Regions from separate parts of the Streptomyces sp. NPDC048196 genome, predicted to be linked through region 2. Evidence: riboswitches for the same ligand, from Rfam matches in the RefSeq annotation. Region 2 holds a riboswitch; the other holds the start of a gene.
The links. A riboswitch is a leader RNA that binds a small molecule or an ion and turns the genes downstream of it on or off. The one in region 2 is predicted to bind S-adenosylmethionine.
Positions count from the first base shown of each region.

Region 1: linked by a shared signal. The riboswitch ahead of thrC (threonine synthase) and the one ahead of AB0E02_RS24230 (aminotransferase class V-fold PLP-dependent enzyme) in region 2 are both predicted to bind S-adenosylmethionine.

Region 1 is NZ_JBEZMM010000034.1:17,001-24,485, forward strand. It holds gene AB0E02_RS27395 (cold-shock protein) at 124-327, opposite strand; gene AB0E02_RS27400 (MoaD/ThiS family protein) at 874-1,158, opposite strand; gene thrC (threonine synthase) at 1,214-2,506, opposite strand; SAM riboswitch class I at 2,524-2,668, opposite strand; gene AB0E02_RS27410 (glucosyl-3-phosphoglycerate synthase) at 2,855-3,817, shown strand; gene AB0E02_RS27415 (trehalose-6-phosphate synthase) at 3,865-5,307, shown strand; gene AB0E02_RS27420 (hypothetical protein) at 5,508-6,194, shown strand; gene otsB (trehalose-phosphatase) at 6,559-7,422, opposite strand.
Region 2 is NZ_JBEZMM010000027.1:29,009-36,493, reverse strand. It holds gene AB0E02_RS24240 (ubiquinol-cytochrome c reductase cytochrome b subunit) at 1-538, shown strand, start outside; gene trpD (anthranilate phosphoribosyltransferase) at 680-1,744, shown strand; SAM riboswitch class IV at 1,837-1,954, shown strand; gene AB0E02_RS24230 (aminotransferase class V-fold PLP-dependent enzyme) at 2,146-3,570, shown strand; gene AB0E02_RS24225 (Lrp/AsnC ligand binding domain-containing protein) at 4,493-4,774, opposite strand; gene AB0E02_RS24220 (rhomboid family intramembrane serine protease) at 4,771-5,451, opposite strand; gene AB0E02_RS24215 (hypothetical protein) at 5,799-6,038, shown strand; gene AB0E02_RS24210 (NYN domain-containing protein) at 6,057-7,430, shown strand.

The sequences.
Region 1 (7,485 bases), on a different contig from region 2:
TCAGAGCGTGGCCACCCATCGAGGGGGGCGGCCGGGAGGCCCGTCCGTCGTTCGAGGTGCAAGCAGAAGGCCCGTACCCCTTCAGGGGTACGGGCCTTCACAACGCAGCAGTCGGTCGGCGCCTCAGCCGGCCACCCGGACCATGTCCGCCTGCGGCCCCTTCTGGCCCTGCGAGATCTCGAACTCGACCCGCTGGCCCTCCTCAAGGGTGCGGTAGCCGTCCATCTGGATCGCGCTGTAGTGGACGAATACATCCGCACCACCGTCGACCGCGATGAAGCCGTACCCCTTCTCCGCGTTGAACCACTTGACGGTGCCCTGAGCCATGCCTAACTCCCCTATTACTGGCCCTTGCGCAGGACCGCACTCCGCGGACCCGGGTCAGACCTCACCCCGCGAAAGGCCCGTGGGGTGTGCGCCGGAACGCGTCGACCGCCGCTGAATGTATCTGGACCGATGCCCAGCGCAACAGGTCAATCGGACGAGAATTCTGGCGCCGGAGAATCGGCTATATGCGGCGAAATCGCGATTCTCCCGGGCGAGTCGGGCCGGGCATAGACGTGCCTAACCGACAAATGCCGCACACACTTTGAGCACAACTCAGCACGGTTTCTTATGCGCTCGGCATACCCCGGGACATATACAGCGAGGAGATCGCCACAATGCTATCCCCTTTCACGAAACGGAATTGCCCCGTCCGATTTCGATGGACGGGGCAATTCCGGTCAAGCGGGGGAAGAGATGGCGCAAATCCGCGCCCGTTCGATCAACGTCCGGATGACGCCGCGCGTCAGGGGGACGCGCGACGTAAGACCGAACGGAAGGTCAGCAGCCGCCCACCCGTCGCCCGACCACCGCCCCGGCAGGACGGGGCTACGCCCCGGCACCCCCTGCCACCGCGGGAATGATCGAGACGCCCGCGCCCTCCGGCGTCGGCGTCTCAAGGCCCTGCTCGAAGCGGACGTCGTCATCGTTGACGTAGACGTTCACGAAGCGCCGCAGCTTGCCGGCGTCGTCGAGCACCCGGGCCGCGATGCCCTGGTGGTTCTTCTCCAGGTCGGCGATCACCTCGGAGAGGGTCGTACCCTCGGCGGTGACCTCGGCCTCGCCGCCGGTGTACGTGCGGAGGATGGTGGGGATGCGGACCTTGACGCTCATGGTTCTGCCTTCCGGACAGGGATTACGGAGTACGGGTGCGAAGGGCGGCGCGGGCTCAGCCGGCCAGGCCGGCCGCGCGGAACGCATCCAGGTTCGGACGGATCGTGGCCGTGGGCCCGGTGGTCGGCGCGACCGCGTCCAGTGTCTTCAGACCGTCACCCGTGTTGAGGACAACGGTGGTCAGCGCCGGGTCGAGCAGACCCTCCTCGATGAGCTTCTTGGTCACGCCGACGGTCACGCCGCCCGCGGTCTCCGCGAAGATGCCCTCCGTACGCGCCAGCAGCTTGATCGCGTCCACGACCTGCTCGTCGTTGACGTCCTCCACCGCACCGCCCGTCCGGCGCGCGATGTCCAGCACGTACGGGCCGTCCGCCGGGTTGCCGATCGCCAGCGACTTGGCGATGGTGTTCGGCTTCTGCGGGCGCACGACGTCGTGCCCGGCCTTGAAGGCCGTCGACACCGGCGAGCAGCCCTCCGCCTGGGCGCCGAAGATCTTGTACGGCCTGTCCTCGACCAGTCCGAGGGCGATCAGCTCCTTGAGACCCTTGTCGATCTTCGTCAGCTGGGAGCCGGACGCGATCGGGATGACGATCTGGTCCGGCAGCCGCCAGCCGAGCTGCTCGCAGATCTCGTACGCCAGCGTCTTGGAGCCCTCGCCGTAGTACGGCCGCAGGTTGACGTTGACGAAGCCCCAGCCCTCGCCGAGCGGGTCGCCGATGAGCTCCGAGCAGAAGCGGTTGACGTCGTCGTAATTGCCCTCGATGCCGACCAGGTCACCGCCGTAGACCGCGGCCATGACGACCTTGCCGGCCTCCAGGTCGTGCGGGATGAAGACGCAGGACTTGAAGCCCGCGCGGCGCGCCGCGGCGCCGACCGCACCGGCGAGGTTGCCGGTCGAGGAGCAGGACAGGGTCGTGAAGCCGAAGGCGCGGGCGGCCTCGACGGCGATCGCGACGACCCGGTCCTTGAAGGAGTGGGTCGGGTTGCCGGAGTCGTCCTTGACGTACAGGCCGCCGGTGACGCCGAGCTCGGCGGCGAGCCGGTCGGCCTTGACGAGCTTGGTGAAGCCGGGGTTGAGGTTCGGCTTCTCGGCCACGTCGACGGGGACCGGGAGCAGCGGGGCGTAGCGCCAGATGTTGTCCGGGCCGGCCTCGATCTGCTTCCTCAGGGCCTCAGGGTCGCCGCTCGGCAGGTCGTAGGCGACTTCGAGCGGCCCGAAACAGCTGGCACAGGCGAAGATCGGACCGAGCTCGAAGCGCTCACCGCACTCCCGGCAGGACAGCGCGACGGCGGGGCCCAGAGCGACGGGGGTGGCGTTCGTGGCGGTTTCGGTGGTTTGCACAGCCATGGAGGCGAGGCCCTTTCTCCTCATCTTCCTCGCGGCGCATCTCGCCACGAGACGGATTTGGCACCTTCCCTAGCCGGGAGCCTCGCGCGCTGCACGCGGAGACCGACTGGAGGGTTGCCGGGGCTTCAACGGGCCGTATCCCTCTGCCCCTCTGGATGAGCGGTATGGCGCTGGGCCGAAACCCAGGCGTTTGTCGCGTGGCGACCCCGACATGCGAGGGTCATCCGCGTTGTTCAAGACTGTAACCGAAGGCACTGACAGTTGAGATAGTCGTCCGAACCGCGAGATGGATCACACGATGGATCACATACCGACCGCTGCACCGGCGGCCACCGAGGAGTCGTAGACGTGCTGGAAGAGGTGGAGCGCTGGCTGCGCAGCCGCTCCTGGTCGGCTGCCGATCGCCCATTGGAGCAGCTGCTGGCGGCCAAGCGCCAGACGGGCCGGACGGTCAGTGTCGTGCTGCCCGCGCTGGACGAGGAGGCCACGGTCGGCGCGATCGTGGCGACGATCCGTGCCGAGCTGATGACCGGCGCCGTCCCGCTGGTCGACGAGCTGGTGGTGCTGGATTCCGGTTCCACCGACCGGACGGCCGAGGTCGCGGCGGCGGCCGGCGCCAAGGTCGTCCACCGTGACGCGGTGCTGCCGCGGATCCCCGCCGTCCCCGGCAAGGGCGAGGTGCTGTGGCGCTCGCTCCTCGCGACCACCGGCGACATCATCTGCTTCGTCGACGCCGACCTGCGCGAGTTCTCCGCGACCTTCGTCTCCGGCATCGTCGGCCCGCTGCTGACCGATCCGGACCTGCAGTTCGTCAAGGCGATGTACGACCGCCCGCTGGAGACCGGGGGCGAGGGCGCGGGGCCGGGCCAGGGCGGCCGGGTCACCGAACTCGTCGCCCGTCCGCTGCTCAACCTCCACTGGCCGCAGCTGGCCGGTTTCGTCCAGCCGCTGGGCGGCGAGTACGCGGCCCGCCGGGCCCTGCTGGAGCGGCTGCCCTTCCCGGTCGGCTACGGCGTCGAGCTGGGTCTGCTCGTCGACGCGCTGCACACCGTCGGCCTAGACGCCCTCGCCCAGGTGGACGTCGGCGTACGCAGGCACCGCCATCAGGACGGCCAGGCCCTCGGCCGGATGGCCGCCGCGATCTACCGCACCGCCCAACTCCGGCTGGCCCGCGGCCACTTGGTGCGGCCCCGGCTCACCCAGTTCGACCGCGGCGAGGCGGGTTTCGTGCCCCGCACCACGGACGTGGACACCGAGGAACGGCCGCCCATGGCCGACATCCCGGAATACGCGGCCAGGCGGGCGGCCTGACCCGCGTCGCACGTTTGCACGGATCTGTCACTGGTTAATCTCGCGACATGGTCTCCGAGCGCAGTGTGGTGAACGCAGGTGCCGAGGTTCTCGTCGCGTCCAATCGCGGACCGGTCTCGTACGCCCTGGGCGAGGACGGGGCGCTGACCGCGAAGCGGGGCGGGGGCGGGCTGGTGTCGGGGCTGTCGGCGATCGGTCCCGAGACTGACGCGGTGTGGGTGTGTGCCGCGCTCGGCGACGGCGACCGGGAGGCCGCGCGGCGGACCGGGGGCGGGCTGGACCCGGCCGACACCGGTGGACAGCGCGTCCGCATGCTGGACATCCCGGCCCATGTGCACGCCGACGCCTACAACGGCATCGCCAATTCGGTGCTGTGGTTCGTCCACCACATGCTCTACCAGACGCCGCTGGAGCCGGTCTTCGACGCGGAGTTCCGGCGGCAGTGGGGGGCGTACGAGGCGTACAACCACGCCTTCGCGCAGGCACTCGCCGACGAGGCGGGCCGGGACGCGGCGGTACTGGTGCAGGACTACCACCTGGCGCTGGTGCCGGGGATGCTGCGGGCGCTGCGGCCGGACCTGAAGATCGCGCACTTCTCGCACACCCCCTGGGCGCCGCCGGAGTACTTCCGGATGCTGCCGGACGGGATCGCCGAGCAGCTGCTGCGCGGGATGACGGGCGCCGACCAGCTGGGGTTCCTGACGCACCGCTGGGCGGACGCGTTCAGTGCGTGCTGCGCCGAGGTGCTGGGCGGCACCGGCGGCACCCGGCTCGGGGTGTACGGGCTGGGGGCGGACGCCGGGTTCCTGCGGGAGCGGTCGCGGCGGGCGGACGTGGACGAGCGGCTGGCGGCGCTGCGCGAGCAGATCGGCACCGGCCCGGACGGGGCGGCGCGCCGGAGCATCGTGCGGGTGGACCGCACGGAGCTGTCGAAGAACATCGTGCGCGGGCTGCTGGCGTACCGGGAGCTGCTGGTGGACCGGCCGGAGTGGCGGGAGCGGGTGGTGCACGTGGCCTTCGCGTACCCGTCGCGGCAGGACCTGGCGGTGTACCGGGAGTACACCGCGGAGGTGGGGCGGCTGGCCGAGGAGATCAACGCCGAGTTCGGCACGGCGGACTGGCGGCCGGTGGTGCTGCACGTGAAGGACGACTTCGCGCGGTCGCTGGCGGCGTACCGGCTGGCGGACGTGGCGCTGGTCAATCCGATCCGGGACGGGATGAACCTGGTCGCGAAGGAGATCCCGGTGGTGTCCGAGGAGGGCTGCGCGCTGGTGCTGTCGCGGGAGGCCGGCGCCCACGAGGAGTTGGGGGCCGCGGCGCTGACGGTCAATCCGTACGACGTGGGCGGTACGGCGCGGGCGCTGCACGAGGCGCTGTCGATGAAGGCCGGGGAGCGGGCGGAGCGCACCGAGCGGCTGGCCGCGGCGGCCACCGCGCTGCCGCCGGCCCGGTGGTTCCTGGACCAGTTGCAGTCGTTGCGGGAGGGGTGATCCGGGCGGCGCTGGGCGCGGCGGGGAGCGGGATCGGGCGCAGCGGGAGGCGGGGCCGGGCGCAGTGGGGAAGCGGGGCCGGGCGCAGTGGAGAAGCGAGCCGGGCGCAGTGGGGAAGCGGGGCCGGGCGCAGCGGGAAGGTGGGGCAGGGAAGCCGGGGCGCGGGCTGTTCCGGGCCGCGGTGGGGTAGTTCTTTCTCCATGCCGAACTCCGCGCGTGCCCTGCCGTCTTCCGTCCGTACGTCCACGATGGCGGCCGTCGCCGTGCTGGCCCTCGCGGCCGGCGGGTGTTCGTCCGCCCGGACCCATCCCGACGCCAAGGAGGGTTCGGGCAGTTCGGGGGCGTCGTCCCCCGCCTCGCCCTCGGGGGCGATAGCCGTGGGGCCGGGCCCCCAGGGTGCGTACACCGTGCAGCGGCAGCCCGCCCCCGGTACCTGCCACGTCCGCCACACCGCCGGCAAGCAGCCGCTGCCGGACCCGAGGTGCACGCCGGGCGCGACGAACCCCAAGGTGACCGCGGCGACCCTCAGTTCGACAATCTGCCGGAGCGGCTACACCAAGGACATCCGGCCCCCGGTGAACATCACCGGCCGGGAGAAGCAGGCCAACGCCGCGTCGTACGGCTACACCGGCCCGTTGCACGACGCCGAGTACGACCACCTCATCAGCCTCCAGCTGGGCGGCGATCCCAACGATCCGCGCAACCTCTGGGTCGAGCCGCCGTCACCCGGGCACCGGCCGGGCGCCGGCCCCAACAACCCCAAGGACGTGGTGGAGAACCGCCTCAAGGCCGCGATCTGCGCGGGCAAGGCCGACCTGACGAAGGCCCAGCAGGCCATCGCCCGGGACTGGACGACGGCGGAGGCGGTGCTGGGGCTGGGGAAGTAGGGGGTGGGGGGTGGGGCCGGGAAGTTAGGCGGGGGCCTACCCAGGGGCCCTAGGGGACGGTCGAACAGATCCCTTAGGGGACGCGAGGCCCCCTGCGGGGCCACAACGAAGCGGTGGGGCGGGGTATTCCCGACGGAGCGGGACACGGCGAGCCGCACCCCGCCGCTTCCGGTGGTCGGTCGGTGGCCAGTCGGTGGCGAACCGGCCGGTGGCCAGTCGGTGGTGAGCGGGCCACTGGTCGGTCGGTGGCCAGTCGGTGGTGAACCGGCCGGTGGCCAGTCGGTGGTGAGCGGGCCGGTGGTCAGGCGGTGGTGAACCGGCCGGTGGTCAGGCGGTGGTGAGCCGGCCGGTGGTGAGTCGGTGATCAGTCGGTGGTGAGGCGGTTCGCCAGCGCGCCCAGCAAGTCCACGACGCCGGTCGGGCCGGCGACGACCAGGTCGGCGCGGTCGGCGAGTTCGGTGACCTCGTTGCTGCCGCTGCAGACCAGGAGGCCGGTCAGGCCCTCGGAACGGAGTTTTTCGACGGCGGCGAAGGCGGCCAGGTCGCCGAGGTCGTCGCCGGCGTAGAGGACCGTCGAGGCGCCGGTTTCGCGGATCCAGTCGGCGAGCGCGACGCCCTTGTCCATCCCGGGCGGACGGAGTTCGAGGACCAGACGTCCCGGTTCGACGATCAGGCCGTGGCGTTCGGCCAGCGCGGTGAGCGGTGCGCGCAGCCGCTCGAAGGCGCCCTGGGGGTCTTCGGCGCGGCGGGTGTGGATGGCGATGGCCCGGCCGCCCTTGCGCTCGATGGCGGTCTCGACCCAGGTGCCGTGCCAGACGCCGGAGGTGTCCAGGACGCCGGGGAGTTCGGCCTGTATGGCGGCGATGCCGGGGTGCGGCGGCGGGGCGTGCACGGTGCCGGTGGACGCCTCCCAGCGCTCGGCGCCGTAGTGGCCGAGGACGGTGAGGTGGTCCAGTCCGGGGACGGCGGCGAAGCCGCCGAGGCGGACCGCGACGGTGGCCGGGCGGCCGGTGATCACCGCGACGGCGCGCAGCCGCGGTACGAGGCGCCCGAGGGCGGCGACCGCGCCGTCGTGGGCGCGGGCCTTTTCCGGGTCGGGGACGATGTCGGCGAGGGTGCCGTCGAAGTCGAGGGCGACGACGGCGCGTTCCGGGTGGGCCAGCAGCGCGGCGAGGCCGTCGCGGCCGGCGGGGGTGACGGGAGTCGGCACGTTCGGGGGGCTGCCCATGCCGCCGACCCTACCGGCGGTGGGCGGGCGCACGGCCGGTGCACGGGCGCATCGGGCCGACGG
Region 2 (7,485 bases):
GCGCGAGCACCACATCCTGGACCGCCCGCGCAACGTGCCCACCCGCACCGGCTTCGGTGTGGCCTGGCTGATCGCGTACTTCGTGATGCTGATCGGTGGCGGCAACGACCTGTGGGCGACCCACTTCCACCTGTCGATCAACTCGATCACCTGGTTCGTCCGGATCGCGTTCTTCGTCGGGCCGGTGCTGGGCTTCATCGCCACCAAGCGGATCTGCCTGGGTCTGCAGCGGCGCGACAAGGACAAGGTGCTGCACGGCCGCGAGTCCGGCATCATCAAGCGCCTGCCGCACGGCGAGTTCATCGAGGTCCACGAGCCGCTCGACCAGGAGCAGCTGCACTTCCTGACCCAGCACGAGCAGCCCGAGCCGCTGGAGCTGGGCCCGGAGGTCGACGAGAACGGCGTCCGCCGCAAGATCAAGCGGTCGCAGAAGCTCCGCGCCAAGCTCTCCAAGAGCTACTACGGCGAGGACAACGTCATCCCCAAGCCCACGGTCGAGGAGTACCAGGAGATCACCAGCGGCCACGGCCACCACTGATCCCTTGCGCGCCTCGTAGCGCACCGTAGGTAGTACGCCACCCAGAGGGCCCCGTTCCGAGCACCGGACGGGGCCCTCCGGCATATCGCCCCTCTCGATAGGGTGACGGCATAAGCAGGACACAGACCAGGAGCGTGGACCATGAACGTTGTGACCCCGGTAGGCGGCGACAGCGTGGCGGCCCACACCTGGCCGGGCATCCTGAACGCCCTGCTCGACGGCCGCGACCTCACCGCCGACGACACCGCCTGGGCGATGGACAAGATCATGCGGGGCGAGGCCAGCGACGCCCAGATCGCCGGCTTCGCGGTGGCCCTGCGCGCCAAGGGCGAGACCGTCGCGGAGATCTCCGGCCTGGTCCGGACGATGTACGCACACGCCCGGCTGATCGAGGTCCCGGGCCCCAGCGTCGACATCGTCGGCACCGGCGGCGACGGCGCCAAGACCGTCAACATCTCCACGATGTCCTCGATCGTCGTGGCCGGCACCGGAGCCAAGGTCGTCAAGCACGGCAACCGCGCCGCGTCCTCCGCCAGCGGCGCCTCCGACGTCCTGGAGAAGCTCGGCGTCAACCTCGACCTCACCCCCCAGCGGGTCACCGAGGTGGCCCAGGAGGCCGGCATCACCTTCTGCTTCGCGGTGAAGTTCCACCCCTCCCTCCGGCACGTCGCCAACGCCCGCGGCCAGCTCGGCATCCGCACCACGTTCAACGTGCTCGGCCCGCTGACCAACCCCGCCCGGGTCAAGGCCCAGGCGACCGGCGTCGCGGACGCCCGCATGGCGCCCATCCTGGCCGGCGTGCTCGCCGAGCGCGGTTCGTCCGCCCTGGTCTTCCGCGGCGACGACGGCCTCGACGAACTGACCACGACGGCCACCTCCCGGGTCTGGATCGTGCGGGACGGCACGGTCCGCGAGGAGTCCTTCGACCCCCGCGACGTCGGCATCCCGCTCGTCCCCGTCGAGGCGCTGCGCGGCGCGGACGCCTCGTACAACGCGGACGTCGCCCGCCGGCTGCTGGACGGCGAGACCGGCCCGGTACGCGACGCGGTGCTGCTGAACTCCGCGGCCGCGCTCGTCGCGCTGGAGCCGTCGGACGCCCCGCTGAGCGACCGCATCCGCCTCGGCATCGAGCAGGCCGCCGCGTCGATCGACTCGGGCGCGGCCAAGCGGGCGCTGGAGCGCTGGGTGGCCGCCAGCAACGCCTGAGCGGCCGGTGACGCAGGGTGTGACGCAGGGCTCGGTCCGTCATATGGACTGAGCCCTTGCGGCCAAATGCTCTTGTGGCATGATGCTGCGCAGGTCACGAGTGACAGCGACACAGGCCCCGGCCCGCTGTCCGGCAACCCTCCTTCCGTGGCGGGGTGCCCCGGGTGATGACCAGGCCGCAGGCAGCGAGGTCTGCGGCAAGCGCGGATCCCTCGCCAGGGATCCTGGTCCCCGAGGGAGAACTTCCGTGAATCAGCGAATGCGATAGGGCTCAACGGCCCCTTTTCCGCACCCTTTTTCCTTTCACGCTGCGCCCCGCGCCGCGCGCTCGCGCACACCCGAAAGCGCCGCACGCGCCCCTTCCTCGCAGCGAATTCGCTTACGCCTTACGGGAGTTCGCCATGTCCGTTTCCGCCGTTGCCGCCGACCGTTCCGTCTGTGCCCCGCTGCCGGTCCTCGGCCGGGACGTCCTCGTTCCGCTCGTGACCGGCGGCGAGGTCGACTACGCCGCGCTGGACTACGCCGCCAGCGCCCCGGCACTGCAGCGGGTCTGGGACGACGTGGCCGCCTACGCCCCCTACTACGGCAGCGTGCACCGCGGCGCCGGATACCTCTCGCAGCTCTCCACCGACCTCTTCGAGAACAGCCGCCGCACGATCGCCGAATTCCTCGGCTGCCGCCCCGACGACCAGGTCGTTCTCACCCGCTCCACCACCGACTCGCTCAATCTGCTCGCCGCCGTACTCCCGCAGAACACCCGGGTGTTCGTCTTCGAGACCGAGCACCACGCCTCGCTGCTGCCGTGGGAACAGCGCGCCGACCTGACGGTCACCTACCTCGACGCCCCGCGCACCCCGGAGCAGGCCGTCGCGACCCTGGAGCGCGCCCTCGCCGACCGCGAGCCCTGCTCCGCTTCCGGGGACTCGGTGAAGAGCGGAGGCGGAGCGCAGCGGAGCAGCCCGGCCCTGGTCTGCGTCACCGGCGCCTCCAACGTCACCGGCGAGCTGTGGCCGGTCCGCGAACTGGCCGCCGCGGCGCATGCGCACGGTGCCCGGATCGTCCTCGACGCCGCGCAGCTCGCCCCGCACCACCCCGTCGACCTCGCCGAACTGGACGTCGACTGGGTCGCCTTCTCCGGCCACAAGCTGTACGCGCCGTTCGGCGCCGGCGTCCTGGCCGGCCGCGCCGACTGGCTCCAGGCCGCCGACCCGTACCTGGCGGGCGGCGGCGCCAGCCGCACGGTCTCGCGCCGTACGGACGGCGGCGTCGACGTCGAGTGGCACACCACGGCCGCCCGGCACGAGGCCGGCTCGCCCAACGTCATCGGCGCCTACGCCATCGCCTCCGCCTGCAAGGCGCTCACCGAGGCGGGCTTCGACACGCTCGTCGCCCGCGAACAGGAACTGATCGCCCGGGTCCGCGCGGGGCTGGCAGAGGTCCCCGAGGTGCGCGTGCTGTCCCTCTTCGGCGACGACGCCCCGCGCGTCGGCGTGCTCTCCTTCGTGGTGGACGGCTGGAACAGCTCCCACTTCGCGGCGGCGCTCTCCGCCGAGTACGGCATCGGCGTCCGCGACGGCCTCTTCTGCGCGCACCCGCTCGTCCGCACCCTGCTGGGCACCGACCCGCAGGACCCCGGCGAGTGCGGCGCCCCCGAGGCCGCCCCCGGCCAGAGGTCCCTCAACGCCATCCGGGTCTCCTTCGGCGCCGGCACCCCCGACGAGCACGTCGACCGCTTCCTGCACGCGGTCAAGGAACTCGTCTCCGACGGCGCCCGCTGGAACTACCGCACGGAAAACGGCCGTTGCGTGCCGGCTGACGCCGTCTGATCCCCACGTACCTGGCTGTCCCGCCGTTGCGCTTTGCGGCGCCCCCGCACGTACTCGTCTTTCCCGCCGCGGGTGTTGTTCGCCGTTGCGCCTGCGGCGGGCTGGGTTTGTTGTGGGTGCGGTGACGGACCTCCGGGGCCTTGTTCGTGGACTGCTGTCGCTTTACGTCCACGAACAAGGCCCCTCCGGCCCGTCCCCTCCCGTTGGGGGATGGGAATGCGGTGGGTGGGGGCGGGCGTTGGGGGTGCAAGGGGCCCTTGGGACCCGTAGGGGACGGTCGAACAGATCCCGTAGGGGTCGCGAGCGCCCCTTGCAGGGCCTCAACTCGACGGGCAGGGGAGGTATTCCCGACACCCACCCCACCCCACGACGCGAAAGTGCACCGGGCACCCGGAACAACGACGCCCACCCCCACCGGCCTCCCAACCCCCCCACCAACGGGAGGGGACAGACCGGAGGACGAAGTCTGTAGGGCTGTCACCGCACCCGAAAACACCACGCCCGCCGCCAGGCGCAACGGCGAGCAAGCCCCGCGGCGGGAAAGCCAGCTACGTGCGCGGCGCCGCAAAGCGCGCAACGGCGAGCAAGCCCCGCGCCGGGAAAGCCAGCTACGTGCGCGGCGCCGCAAAGCGCGCAACGGCGAGCAAGCCCCGCGGCGGGAAAGCCAGCTACGTACGCGGCGCCGCAAAGCGCGCAACGGCGAGCAAGCCCCGTGGCGGGAAAGCCAGCTAGGTGCGGGGCGCCGCAGAGCGCAACGGCGAGCGAGCCCCGCGGCGGGACGGCCAGCTACGTGCGCGGCGCCGCAAACCGCGCAACGGCGAGCAAGCCCCGTGGCGGGAAAACCAGCTACGTGGGAGACACCGCCAAGCGAGCGCCCCGCGGCGGGACGGCCAGGTACGTGGGGCCCAGGCCAAGCGCAGCGCTACGCGTCGAGGCCGATCGCGAAGGCGGCCTCGAGGTCGTGTTGGGAGTACGTGCGGAAGGCGATGTGCGTCTCCGTGGAGGCGACGCCGGGGATCTTGCTGATGCGGCCGGGGATGACGTCCGCGAGGTCGTCGTGCTTGGCGACGCGGACCATCGCGATCAGGTCGTGCGCGCCGGTGACGGAGTAGACCTCGCTGACCCCTTCCAGCGCGGCGATCTTCTCGGCGATCTCCGGGATCTGGTCCACGCTGGTCTTGATGAGCACGATCGACGTGATCACGGCTGGCTCTCTCCCTCATTCGCCCGGACGTTCCCGCTGGTGGACCCCACACTATCCCTCCGGTAGCGCAGCCATGCGTAGAGGAAGCCGAGGGCGAAGCCGATCACGTGGGCGAGGTAGGCGACGCCGGGGCCGTTGGGGTCGTCCTGGGCGGCCTGCCATTGGAGGAAGAACCAGAACAGCAGGACGACCCAGGCGGGGAAGCGCAGCGGCAGGAAGAAGAGGAAGGGGAAGACGCTGGTGACCCGGGCCCGGGGGAAGAGGTACAGGAAGGCACCGAGAATGCCGGCGATCGAGCCGGAGGCTCCCACCAGCGTCTGGGCCGAGGCGGCGTGCGCGGCCGCGTAGCCGTGCAGCGCCAGGTAGCCGATGATGAGGTAGAAGGCGGCGAACGGCAGCCGGCCCATCCGCGCCTCGGCCATCCCGCCGAAGACGTAGAGAAACAGCATGTTGCCGAGCAGATGCAGCCAGCTGCCGTGCACGAACAGCGCGGAGAGCGGGGTGATCAGCGCCCGCAGGGAACCGCTCCACAGCTCCACGGGGACCACGCCCCACCGCTCGAAGTACGCGGTCTGGGCCCGCAGCAGCGCGTCGCCGGTGCCGTACGTCCGGTTCAGGCCCGAGGCGGGGCCGAGCACGAAGACCGCACAGCACAGGGCGATCAGCACGTTCGTCAGCCGGGAGCACACCGCGGCCAGGGCCCGGCCCGGATGCGGCGGGCGGGGGAGCGGGCCGGAGGAGCGCGGCGTACGGAAGAAGAGCCGGGCGAGGGAAGGAAATGAAGGACGAGAAGAGCGGGGAGAACGGGGTGGGGGAGCCGGCGCCGTCATGAAGTGATCATGGCGTAATGCGGGCAATCGGGACAGAGTGCCTCGCCGCGTCCCGGGTCCCGGGCAGCGCCGCACCCGCCCCCCATCAGGCCGTAGGGTTGCAGGCAGTACTTTGCGTACTTCCGCAGTCCGACGGCGCACCGCGTGAACGGCGCAGCAGCACACGACCGACGAGCACGAAAGAGGACGACACGATGGCTGTTCCCCTGCCGACGGCCGAAACCCGGTGGCGCTGCACGCTGTGCGGCAACCTCACCCGTTTCGATGTGACCCGCCAGGCCAAGGTGGTGGAGTACGTCCACCTGGATCTGGCCGGCGAGCCCAAGGTGGAGGAGCGCGAGGTCCTCAGTGAGAGCATCGAGTCCGTGCGCTGCCGCTGGTGCAACGCGGTCGACCAGATCGAATTGGTGGACCGGCCGGGCGCGAGCGCCTGAGATCGGAGCGATGCAGCCGTGGTGGACCGTCCAGAAGGGGAGCCGGGGGCCGAGCGTCATGACGTACCCGAGGGTGCGGCGGACGAGGTGCTCGACCGACCGCTGCCCGAGGGCGTACGGCGCCGGGTCGTGGCGCTCACCGCGGAGTCGTTCGGCGCGCTGACCGTCGCCGAACTCCCGCCGCCGCTGCGGCAGTACGCCCGGTTCACCCCGACCCGTCGGGCGAAGTTCGCCGGGAACGCGATGGCCGCGGCGCTGGAGAGCGACGCGGTCTTCCGGCAGCGGATCGCCGGGAAGCTGCGCGAGGCCCAGCCGGAGCTGGCCGAGGCGCTGGAGAGCGGCACCCCGCCGGCCGCCGCCGACCCGCTCGACGTCGCCGCGGCCGCGTATGTGCTGCGCCCGGACGGCTGGGTGAAGCTGGTCGCGGCGGCCGGTGAGGAGGCGCAGCGGGCGCGCGACGAGCGGGCCGGCGCGGAGGCCGAGCGGGAGCTGGCCCGGCTGCGCGAGGAACTGGCGCAGGCGCGCGGCGAGGCGCGTACGGAGACCGAGCGGATCCGGGACGACCTGGAGGCCGCCCGCCGGGAGAACGAGTCGCTGCGCCGCAAGCTGCGCAGTGCGCTCAGCGACGTCAAGCGCGGGGAGGCGGCGGTCCGCAAGGCCGAGGCCGCGCTGGTCGACGCGCGGGACCGGGCGGCGACGGAGAAGACCGCGGCGGACAGCGAGGTGCGCCGGCTCAAGGCCCGGATCGCCGAGGCCGAGGCCGCGCTGGAGACCAGCCGGCGGGCCACCCGCGAGGGGCGCAGCGTCGAGGACATGCGGCTGCGGCTGCTGCTGGACACGGTGCTGGACGCCGCCCAGGGGCTGCGCCGCGAGCTGGCGCTGCCGCCCGCCAGTGTGCATCCGGCCGACACCGTCGAGGCGGTCGCGCCGGGCCGGATGACGCCGAAGGACATCGCGACGCGGGCGCTGTCCGAGATGGACCCCGCGTTGCTGGACCAGCTTCTGGCGCTGCCGCAGGCGCATTTGGTGGTGGACGGGTACAACGTCACCAAAACCGGCTATCCGACCATGCCGCTCGACAAGCAGCGGCTGCGGCTGCTGGGTGGGCTCGCGGTGCTGGCCGCGCAGACCGGTGCGGAGATGACCTGTGTCTTCGACGGTGCGGAGCTGGCGGCGCCGGTGCTGCTCGCGCCACCGCGGGGCGTAAGGGTCCTTTTCAGCAAACCGGGCGTAACGGCCGATGAGTTGATTCGTCAGCTGGTACGGGCCGAACCGCCCGGCCGGCCGGTCGTGGTGGTCTCCACGGACCGCGAAGTGGCGGACGGTGTGGCCAAGGCCGGCGCCCGTCCGGTCGCATCGGCCCTGCTGCTCAAGCGACTTGCCCGTACGTGACGCCGGGCCGGCAGCGCTTTCCGGCCGGAAGTAATTCGCTTGACCTGTGCCGCCG